3 regions of the Paenibacillus sp. 8b26 genome follow, and region 1 is predicted to be linked to each of the others. Evidence: a T-box and tRNA genes for the amino acid it is inferred to sense, from the RefSeq annotation. Region 1 holds a T-box; the other regions hold tRNA genes.
What was found. The T-box of region 1 lies ahead of tyrS (tyrosine--tRNA ligase). A T-box ahead of a tRNA ligase gene usually reads a tRNA of that ligase, here a tRNA-Tyr.
Positions count from the first base shown of each region.

Region 2: it encodes a tRNA-Tyr, which carries the amino acid that the T-box ahead of tyrS (tyrosine--tRNA ligase) is inferred to sense. The anticodon was not compared.
Region 3: it encodes a tRNA-Tyr, which carries the amino acid that the T-box ahead of tyrS (tyrosine--tRNA ligase) is inferred to sense. The anticodon was not compared.

Region 1 is NZ_CP192445.1:5,493,654-5,496,897, reverse strand. It holds gene tyrS (tyrosine--tRNA ligase) at 64-1,317, opposite strand; T-box leader at 1,383-1,651, opposite strand; gene ACQ4MX_RS25505 (transglycosylase domain-containing protein) at 1,787-3,244, shown strand, end outside.
Region 2 is NZ_CP192445.1:2,794,734-2,797,977, reverse strand. It holds rRNA gene ACQ4MX_RS12945 (23S ribosomal RNA) at 1-481, shown strand, start outside; rRNA gene rrf (5S ribosomal RNA) at 616-732, shown strand; tRNA gene ACQ4MX_RS12935 (tRNA-Ile) at 770-846, shown strand; tRNA gene ACQ4MX_RS12930 (tRNA-Ala) at 870-945, shown strand; tRNA gene ACQ4MX_RS12925 (tRNA-Asn) at 950-1,025, shown strand; tRNA gene ACQ4MX_RS12920 (tRNA-Glu) at 1,199-1,270, shown strand; tRNA gene ACQ4MX_RS12915 (tRNA-Val) at 1,277-1,352, shown strand; tRNA gene ACQ4MX_RS12910 (tRNA-Met) at 1,384-1,457, shown strand; tRNA gene ACQ4MX_RS12905 (tRNA-Asp) at 1,482-1,558, shown strand; tRNA gene ACQ4MX_RS12900 (tRNA-Phe) at 1,640-1,712, shown strand; tRNA gene ACQ4MX_RS12895 (tRNA-Thr) at 1,738-1,813, shown strand; tRNA gene ACQ4MX_RS12890 (tRNA-Tyr) at 1,818-1,903, shown strand; tRNA gene ACQ4MX_RS12885 (tRNA-His) at 1,924-1,996, shown strand; tRNA gene ACQ4MX_RS12880 (tRNA-Gln) at 2,013-2,087, shown strand; tRNA gene ACQ4MX_RS12875 (tRNA-Lys) at 2,092-2,167, shown strand; tRNA gene ACQ4MX_RS12870 (tRNA-Leu) at 2,182-2,268, shown strand; tRNA gene ACQ4MX_RS12865 (tRNA-Gly) at 2,275-2,349, shown strand; tRNA gene ACQ4MX_RS12860 (tRNA-Cys) at 2,360-2,431, shown strand; tRNA gene ACQ4MX_RS12855 (tRNA-Arg) at 2,458-2,534, shown strand; tRNA gene ACQ4MX_RS12850 (tRNA-Pro) at 2,557-2,630, shown strand; tRNA gene ACQ4MX_RS12845 (tRNA-Gly) at 2,640-2,710, shown strand; gene ACQ4MX_RS12840 (PAS domain-containing protein) at 2,816-3,244, opposite strand, start outside.
Region 3 is NZ_CP192445.1:4,355,496-4,358,739, forward strand. It holds rRNA gene ACQ4MX_RS20165 (23S ribosomal RNA) at 1-663, shown strand, start outside; tRNA gene ACQ4MX_RS20170 (tRNA-Asn) at 730-805, shown strand; tRNA gene ACQ4MX_RS20175 (tRNA-Ser) at 809-900, shown strand; tRNA gene ACQ4MX_RS20180 (tRNA-Glu) at 918-989, shown strand; tRNA gene ACQ4MX_RS20185 (tRNA-Val) at 1,059-1,134, shown strand; tRNA gene ACQ4MX_RS20190 (tRNA-Met) at 1,162-1,235, shown strand; tRNA gene ACQ4MX_RS20195 (tRNA-Asp) at 1,261-1,337, shown strand; tRNA gene ACQ4MX_RS20200 (tRNA-Phe) at 1,377-1,449, shown strand; tRNA gene ACQ4MX_RS20205 (tRNA-Thr) at 1,472-1,547, shown strand; tRNA gene ACQ4MX_RS20210 (tRNA-Tyr) at 1,553-1,638, shown strand; tRNA gene ACQ4MX_RS20215 (tRNA-Trp) at 1,646-1,719, shown strand; tRNA gene ACQ4MX_RS20220 (tRNA-His) at 1,740-1,812, shown strand; tRNA gene ACQ4MX_RS20225 (tRNA-Gln) at 1,825-1,899, shown strand; tRNA gene ACQ4MX_RS20230 (tRNA-Gly) at 1,907-1,978, shown strand; tRNA gene ACQ4MX_RS20235 (tRNA-Cys) at 1,991-2,064, shown strand; tRNA gene ACQ4MX_RS20240 (tRNA-Leu) at 2,076-2,154, shown strand; partial or broken gene ACQ4MX_RS20245 (MFS transporter) at 2,345-2,998, shown strand; gene ACQ4MX_RS20250 (LiaF transmembrane domain-containing protein) at 3,149-3,244, shown strand, end outside.

The DNA of each region.
Region 1 (3,244 bases):
CAGCGATGTAGACTAAATCGAACGCAGGACTACCTCTCTCCCGCCATGTATCTCACATTTTTATCAGCCTAGCTTGATTTTGGCGAACTTCCGTTTACCAACCTGCACAATATCGCCTTCCTGCGGCGTGTATGCTTCGTTTACATCGGTCCATTTCTCTTCGTTAATTTTGACCGAGCCCTGCTGAATGCTACGTTTGGCTTCACCGTTAGAAGCCGCAAAGCCCAATTGAGTCAGCAATTGGATGACACGGATGCCGCCATCTTCCAAATGATCTGCCGTCAAGGTGAACTCTTCAATATCGTCAGGTAGCGCTCGTTGCTGGAATACAGTCACAAAATGCTGCTTCGCTGTTTCCTCCGCTCCCTTACCGTGGTACATGCGTACCAACGTTCCAGCCAGCTTCATTTTGGCGTCACGCGGATGCACTGAACCGTTCTTAATGCTTTCCGCCAGCTCAGCCAGTTCCTCATTGTTCAAATCTGTTGCCAGCTCAAAATATTTAAGCATCAGTTCATCAGGAACCGACATGGATTTTCCGTAGATTTCGTTCGGCTCCTCATCGACACCAATGTAGTTGCCCAGACTTTTGCTCATCTTCTGCACGCCATCCAGTCCTTCAAGCAGTGGCAACGTAATGGTGGCCTGTGGCTCCACTCCGTACTCCTTTTGCAGAGTTCTGCCCATCAGCAAATTGAACTTTTGATCTGTACCCCCCAGCTCGATGTCGCTTCGGAGTTCCACGGAATCCATCCCTTGCATCAACGGGTAGAAAAATTCATGGATGCTGATCGGCAAGCCGTTTTGGTATCTTTTCGTAAAGTCATCCCGTTCCAGCATACGTGCGACAGTTACTTTAGCGGCCAGCGTTACCACATCGGCAAAAGACATGGGAGCCAACCAATGGGAATTGTAGTATACCTTTGTTTTTTCGGGGTCCAGAATTTTGAATATCTGCTCCTTATACGTCTGGGCATTGCGCTGGACATCTTCCTCGGTCAGTTGCTTACGAGTTTCCGATTTGCCTGTCGGATCACCAATCTTGCCCGTAAAATCACCGATGATAAGCTGTACCTGATGACCAAGCTCCTGAAACTGGCGCAGCTTATGCATAACGACCGTATGCCCGATGTGAATATCCGGCGCCGATGGGTCAAGTCCTAATTTAATTTGGAGCGGCTCACCGCTAACGACCGATTTTATAACCTTACGCTTCAGCTCGTCCTCTGGTACAATTTCCGCCACACCACGTTGGATCACATTTAATTGGCGTTCTACCTCTGCCTGCTGCTCAGGCTTCATCTCTTCCCACTTCATCCTGTATACCTCCTGTTTTCATCCAAAATATTACATATTAAACAAACCAAAAAGCCCCTTTCATCCCAAGGGACGAGAAGGAGCTGCTCGCGTTACCACCCTAATTAAAGAAACGTATGCCAAAGGCAAGCGTTTCTTTCACTTCATTCCTATAACGGGCCTACACCCGGTACTGGATTACTATGGTCAGCTTCGCAAATCTGCAAAAGCTTTGCCATTCATCCAGACAGCTCCAGACGGTAATTCAAAGGAGGGTCGTTACCGATTCGCACCAACCATCGGCTCTCTGCACAACGTGATTCCACCTTCTACTGAAGTCTTTCTCTGCTTTTCACGATATTTACTTTGACCTATTTATAACACACCACTTTTATAGAGTCAACGACACCAAAAGACAGGCTTTTTAGCATATGGGTTCATTTTGTAATTTTATGCTATAATAATGGCTGTTATAAAGGAGGAAGACTTAATGGTTGAAGAAAAAAACAATGTGTCAGAGCCAAAGCCTTCCCGCTTACGGACAACCATGCGGAGGCTCGGCCGTGTCATAAAGTGGGTCGTCATCATCGGTTTTATGGGAGCGCTGTTCGCAGGAGGAGCCGCAGCCGGCTATGTAGCCTCTATTGTGAAAAGCGAGCCTGTACGCTCGAGATCCATGATTGAACAGGAAGTAGACAAAAATGCAATTACAGGCTTCGCTTATTTCAATGATGGCTCCCCTATCGGACAGCTCCGGACAGAAGAAGATCGTCGTCCTGTCACGTTTAAGGAGATTCCGCAACTCGTCATTAACGCAGTCATTGCTATTGAAGATAACCATTTTTACGAGCATAAAGGTGTCGATCTGTCGGGAACGCTGCGGGCTATAAAACAAAAAGCGCTGCATGAATCCGTACAAACCGGAGGAAGCACCCTGACCCAGCAGCTTGCCCGTCGTGTCTTTCTGAATCTGGATCGCACGGATGACCGCAAGGTCAAGGAAATTTTGCTCTCTCTGCGCCTTGAACGGTTCCTGAGCAAGCAGCAAATTATTACGGCCTATCTCAATAAAGTACCTTTTGGTAACGGATCAAGCGGTTATAACGTCTTTGGGATCAAAGCAGCGGCCAAAGGTATTTTTAATGAGAATGATCTGAGTAAGCTGAATGTGGCTCAAGCCGCCTATCTGGCAGGTCTGCCACAGCTTCCTTCCTCTTATTCCGCTTACAACGGTAAGGGCGAATTTAACGAGTCCGGCTTTAAAAGGGCGATCAACCGCCAGCACCTGGTACTCAGCCGAATGCTGGAGGAAAACAAAATCAATCAGGCACAGTATGATGAGGCGATGGCTTTTGATATCAAAAAGTCGCTTGCTCCACGCACCGTTAAAGCCTATAACACGTATCCGTATCTTATGATGGAGACGGAACGCCAAGCTGCGCAGGCACTCATGTCGGTCACAAATCCGGGTCAAGCGGCCAATGCCAGCGCAGATGCCAAAACCAAGGATGATAACGATTTGCTCAAAGAAGCTGAACAGCAGCTTCGAACAGGTGGTTATATGGTATACACCACTATTGATAAAAGCATCTACAAGTCGATGCGCAAAATTACAGAGAACAAGAATAATTTCTCTTCCACAAGTAAAACCAAGGGAGACGAGCAAGCGGCCGCGATTCTTATCCAGCATAAAACAGGCGCGATTCTCGGTATGATGGAAGGCCGGGATTTCCAAAAGGAACAGATGAATTATGCGACCCAGATGGTACGCCAGCCGGGATCGGCTATGAAGCCGATTGCCGCCTATCTCCCTGCATTGGACAGCGGTCTCGTGCAGCCTGGCAGCATCGTGGATGATGCACCTATTATTTTGAAGGATGGCAGCAATGGGTATCACATCCCGAAAAACGCCAATAACCGCTATCAGGGGCTGGTTACGGCCCGTTAT
Region 2 (3,244 bases), 2.7 Mb from region 1:
AAGGGCCATCGCTCAACGGATAAAAGCTACCCTGGGGATAACAGGCTTATCTCCCCCAAGAGTCCACATCGACGGGGAGGTTTGGCACCTCGATGTCGGCTCATCGCATCCTGGGGCTGAAGTAGGTCCCAAGGGTTGGGCTGTTCGCCCATTAAAGCGGTACGCGAGCTGGGTTCAGAACGTCGTGAGACAGTTCGGTCCCTATCTGTCGTGGGCGTAGGAAATTTGAGAGGAGCTGTCCTTAGTACGAGAGGACCGGGATGGACGTACCGCTGGTGTACCAGTTGTTCCGCCAGGAGCACCGCTGGGTAGCTATGTACGGAAGGGATAAGCGCTGAAAGCATCTAAGCGTGAAGCCCCCCTCAAGATGAGATTTCCCAATTAGTAAGACCCCTTGAAGACGACGAGGTAGATAGGTTGGGGGTGGAAGTGCAGTAATGCATGGAGCTGACCAATACTAATCGGTCGAGGGCTTATCCTAAGGATAGGACGCAATGGAGTTTCGGATCCAGTTTTCAGGGTGTAACACCTTGAAGAAAAGCGCATGGTTATTCATTCACACGATTAGTGATGAACCGAATACCCATACGGTAGAATTTGTTTTACAAATTCATGTTTGGTGGCGATAGCGGAGGGGTTCCACACGTACCCATCCCGAACACGACCGTTAAGCCCTCCAGCGCCGATGGTACTTGGACCGCAGGGTCCTGGGAGAGTAGGACGTCGCCAAGCAATGTCCCTTTAGAGGATAATGAAGACATACATATTAGGGCCTTTAGCTCAGCTGGTTAGAGCGCACCCCTGATAAGGGTGAGGTCGGTGGTTCGAGTCCACTAAGGCCCACCACTTCTTGATGAAACAAAACGACTGGGGCCATAGCTCAGCTGGGAGAGCGCCTGCCTTGCACGCAGGAGGTCAGCGGTTCGATCCCGCTTGGCTCCACCAATATTCCCTGATAGCTCAGTTGGTAGAGCACTCGACTGTTAATCGAGTTGTCACAGGTTCGAGTCCTGTTCGGGGAGCCAAATCTTGGATATTTCTGAATTTTACATATAAGATGGCGGCGTAACTGAGCTGGTTGAGGCCTATGATTCATTCCAGTGAGGTTAAGGATGTAATCCCTATGCTGCTTATTGGAGAGATACCCAAGTGGCTATAAGGGGACCCTCTCTCTCCGCCAGATATTATTTATTGTTAAGGCCCGTTGGTCAAGCGGTTAAGACACCTCCCTTTCACGGAGGTAACAGGGGTTCGATTCCCCTACGGGTCATAGTATGGAGGCTTAGCTCAGCTGGGAGAGCATCTGCCTTACAAGCAGAGGGTCGGGGGTTCGAACCCCTCAGCCTCCACCATTTATGTTATACAAGTATTCCATTTTAATGTCGCGGGGTGGAGCAGTTCGGTAGCTCGTCGGGCTCATAACCCGAAGGTCACAGGTTCAAATCCTGTCCCCGCAATTGATTTTCCTTAGGATTATCTATGGAACTGTGGTGTAGAGGCCTAACATGCCTGCCTGTCACGCAGGAGATCGCGGGTTCGAATCCCGTCAGTTCCGCCATTTTATGAAATATATAACTGGCATTTTTGTGTATTCTACATATAATGTGGGTTTGTATATTACAGATATAAAACAATATATGGCTCGGTAGCTCAGTCGGTAGAGCAGAGGACTGAAAATCCTCGTGTCGGCGGTTCGATTCCGTCCCGAGCCACCTTTCAAGTGGGAATGAGTAATGTGCCGGTGTAGCTCAACTGGTAGAGCAACTGACTTGTAATCAGTAGGTTGGGGGTTCAAGTCCTCTCGCCGGCACCATTTTGGAGGATTAGCGAAGTGGCCAAACGCATCAGACTGTAAATCTGCTCCCTTACGGGTTCGGTGGTTCGAATCCATCATCCTCCACCAGTCTTTTCATAATCATTATGGCGGTCGTGGCGAAGTGGTTAACGCACCGGACTGTGACTCCGGCATTCGTGGGTTCAAGCCCCATCGGCCGCCCTTTATTTTCATTTAATGGGGATTAGCCAAGCGGTAAGGCAACGGACTTTGACTCCGTCATGCATAGGTTCAAATCCTATATCCCCAGCCATTAAGAGCCATTAGCTCAGCTGGTAGAGCACCTGACTTTTAATCAGGGTGTCGAAGGTTCGAATCCTTCATGGCTCACCATTTATATTTATTTTGCGGTCGTGGCGGAATTGGCAGACGCGCACGGTTCAGGTCCGTGTGGGCTAACCCCCGTGGAGGTTCGAGTCCTCTCGACCGCACCATATTTTGCGGACGTGGCTCAGCGGTAGAGCATCGCCTTGCCAAGGCGAGGGTCGCGGGTTCGATTCCCGTCGTCCGCTCCATTATCCATTCGGCGCCATAGCCAAGTGGTAAGGCAAAGCTCTGCAAAAGCTTCACTCCCCAGTTCAAATCTGGGTGGCGCCTTTACTGCTTATTATGGATTACATTTTGCGCCCTTAGCTCAGCTGGATAGAGCGTTTGACTACGAATCAAAAGGCCGGGAGTTCGAATCTCTCAGGGCGCGCCATTTTCTTAAAAATGTATAATATCGGGATGTAGCTCAGCTTGGTAGAGCACCTGGTTTGGGACCAGGGGGTCGCATGTTCAAATCGTGTCATCCCGATACTGATTTGCGGGTGTAGTTCAATGGTAGAACTTCAGCCTTCCAAGCTGATAGCGTGGGTTCGATTCCCATCACCCGCTTTTTGCTATAGCGGATTCTTGTTGCCTCAGTGGTGACACCTTATAAATAAAGAGAGCCTGTCTGGGGACAGCGCTCTCTCTTTTTTTATTTATGCTGCTATATCTTTACACAGGAAGGGTCAGTTGGATGGAGGTCCCGTGTTCCGGTGCAGAGGTTACGGTGATCCATCCTCCTACGCCCCTGGCTCGTTCCTCCATGCTGAACAGTCCCACGCCTTCCCCTTGAGATTGCTCAGAGAATCCGATACCCTCATCCCAAATGGTCACTTGTATGACTTCACCCTGATCCTCTACGTCGACATGTGCCTCAGCTACGTCCGCATATTTGGCTACATTCGTCAAGGCTTCCTGTACAATCCGATAAATCGCTATTTCCTTTCGGATATCAAGGCGTTTACGCAAATTACATTGAAAATGTACCTCAATTCCGTAATGAGAACAATAGTTTTCAATATAGGTCCGTATGGCTGGTACGACGCCTAAATCATCCAGAACTGAGGGGCGAAGTTCCCACGCCAGTCCGCGGACATCCTT
Region 3 (3,244 bases), 1.1 Mb from region 1:
TGTCAGGTGGGCAGTTTGACTGGGGCGGTCGCCTCCTAAAGAGTAACGGAGGCGCCCCAAGGTTCCCTCAGAATGGTTGGAAATCATTCGAAGAGTGCAAAGGCAGAAGGGAGCTTGACTGCGAGACCTACAAGTCGAGCAGGGACGAAAGTCGGGCTTAGTGATCCGGTGGTACCGCATGGAAGGGCCATCGCTCAACGGATAAAAGCTACCCTGGGGATAACAGGCTTATCTCCCCCAAGAGTCCACATCGACGGGGAGGTTTGGCACCTCGATGTCGGCTCATCGCATCCTGGGGCTGAAGTAGGTCCCAAGGGTTGGGCTGTTCGCCCATTAAAGCGGTACGCGAGCTGGGTTCAGAACGTCGTGAGACAGTTCGGTCCCTATCTGTCGTGGGCGTAGGAAATTTGAGAGGAGCTGTCCTTAGTACGAGAGGACCGGGATGGACGTACCGCTGGTGTACCAGTTGTTCCGCCAGGAGCACCGCTGGGTAGCTATGTACGGAAGGGATAAGCGCTGAAAGCATCTAAGCGTGAAGCCCCCCTCAAGATGAGATTTCCCAATTAGTAAGACCCCTTGAAGACGACGAGGTAGATAGGTTGGGGGTGGAAGTGCAGTAATGCATGGAGCTGACCAATACTAATCGGTCGAGGGCTTATCCTAAGATAAGATGCAATGGAGTTTCGGATCCAGTTTTCAGGGTGTAACCTTGAAACAAATGTTTGTTATTCCCTGATAGCTCAGTTGGTAGAGCACTCGACTGTTAATCGAGTTGTCACAGGTTCGAGTCCTGTTCGGGGAGCCATATGGAGAGGTGTCCGAGTTGGCCGAAGGAGCACGATTGGAAATCGTGTAGGCGCCAAAAGCGTCTCGAGGGTTCGAATCCCTCTCTCTCCGCCAGATATTATTTATTCTGTGGCCCGTTGGTCAAGCGGTTAAGACACCTCCCTTTCACGGAGGTAACAGGGGTTCGATTCCCCTACGGGTCATTAACTATTCTATAAAAGAGCTTGAAATAAAAAGCTTGTAATGGTATAATATGTGAAGTGTTGCGTTGTGGAGGCTTAGCTCAGCTGGGAGAGCATCTGCCTTACAAGCAGAGGGTCGGGGGTTCGAGCCCCTCAGCCTCCACCACTTGGAAAATTGAATACTTATTATTGTCGCGGGGTGGAGCAGTTCGGTAGCTCGTCGGGCTCATAACCCGAAGGTCACAGGTTCAAATCCTGTCCCCGCAATTAATTTCCTTTAGGAAATAGCCTTGGAACTGTGGTGTAGAGGCCTAACATGCCTGCCTGTCACGCAGGAGATCGCGGGTTCGAATCCCGTCAGTTCCGCCATTTTAGTAATATAATATTTGTCGAAGAGCCTTAGAATAAGGCTCGGTAGCTCAGTCGGTAGAGCAGAGGACTGAAAATCCTCGTGTCGGCGGTTCGATTCCGTCCCGAGCCACTTTTAATTGAATAATTTATGTGCCGGTGTAGCTCAACTGGTAGAGCAACTGACTTGTAATCAGTAGGTTGGGGGTTCAAGTCCTCTCGCCGGCACCATTTTTGGAGGATTAGCGAAGTGGCCAAACGCATCAGACTGTAAATCTGCTCCCTTACGGGTTCGGTGGTTCGAATCCATCATCCTCCACCAGTTTTATAGGGGCATAGTTTAAAGGTAGAACAACGGTCTCCAAAACCGTTGGTGTGGGTTCAATTCCTGCTGCCCCTGCCAAATTTTTTTTTGTCTTTGCGGCGATCGTGGCGAAGTGGTTAACGCACCGGACTGTGACTCCGGCATTCGTGGGTTCAAGCCCCATCGGTCGCCCTTTACCTTTAGTGGGGATTAGCCAAGCGGTAAGGCAACGGACTTTGACTCCGTCATGCATAGGTTCAAATCCTATATCCCCAGCCATCTTAATGCGGACGTGGCTCAGCGGTAGAGCATCGCCTTGCCAAGGCGAGGGTCGCGGGTTCGATTCCCGTCGTCCGCTTCGTTATACTTTGGCGCCATAGCCAAGTGGTAAGGCAAAGCTCTGCAAAAGCTTTATCCCCAGTTCGAGTCTGGGTGGCGCCTCCATAATTATATATGCCGGCGTGGCGGAATGGCAGACGCGCTCGACTCAAAATCGAGTGGGAAACCGTGGAGGTTCGAGTCCTCTCGCCGGTATACCAAAAAGAGTTATGAAATTGCTGATATCAGTAATTTCATAACTCTTTTTTCTTTAGATTTTAATCATAATGCTGGCTGCAATTTTTAATACATACTTGGAATATAAAAACTGCCCATATAGTTTATTAGGTGCATAGGAAGTGGGGATGAGTATGCAGGAGAGAATCTTGGAAGCTTTTTTAGAGGAAGCCTGTTAGTGCTGCCTGAATCCGTAAGCAAGGAAAAGAAACAGTACAATAGAGAGCTTCCACATCAGAAAGAAAATCTTTTGCAGCAATTTGCCAAGCCATATCAATCTCCTTTTTTCATGGGTTTACTCATTGTATTTGTCGTTGCTTTTGGCTTAGCTAACTTTGAAACGGTATTTGGACTGTTTGTAGATCATAAATATGGTTTTACGCCGGTGGATATTGCCATCATTATAACGACAGGCTCCATTCTGAGGGCAGTTGTCAAAGCGACTATATTTGGCTGGATTATTAATCGTTTTGGCGAGAAAAAGATCATTCATATCTGTCTGGCTGTTGCGGGATTATTCATTTTTCTGACACTGTTTGCCGAGCAGTATGCCATGATTATGTTGACGACCTTCATCATTTTTCTGGCCATGGACATCCTTCGTCCGGCTGTAAGCACATCCTTGTCACGGCGGGCCGGGGATGAGCAGGGGTTTGTGGCTGGAATGAACTCATCTTATACAAGTTTGGGTAATGTGATCGGACCACTGATTGCAGGACTGCTGTTTGATGTTCATATTAACTTGCCTTATATGGTTGTAGCTATAGTGTTACTGGCTTGTCTTGTCCATTCACTACGCTCCAACACCCAACAGCCCGTGTAGCAGGACAACATAGAGGGTGATAGCCGCAGGTCTGTATGCACCCCCGACTTAGGTCTAGGTTCAAAAACCGTCTGGGGTCCGTTTTGGAGAACTCCAGATCAGCGTACAATAAGGACATAAGCAAGACACAGTGAAAGGCGGTGAGAGATGATGAGAGTTAACAAAGGGAATGGGTTGGCTATTGTACTGATTGTGTTGGGTTCGATTATGCTGCTCGGTAAGTTTACTCCGTTTTTCGGTCACTTT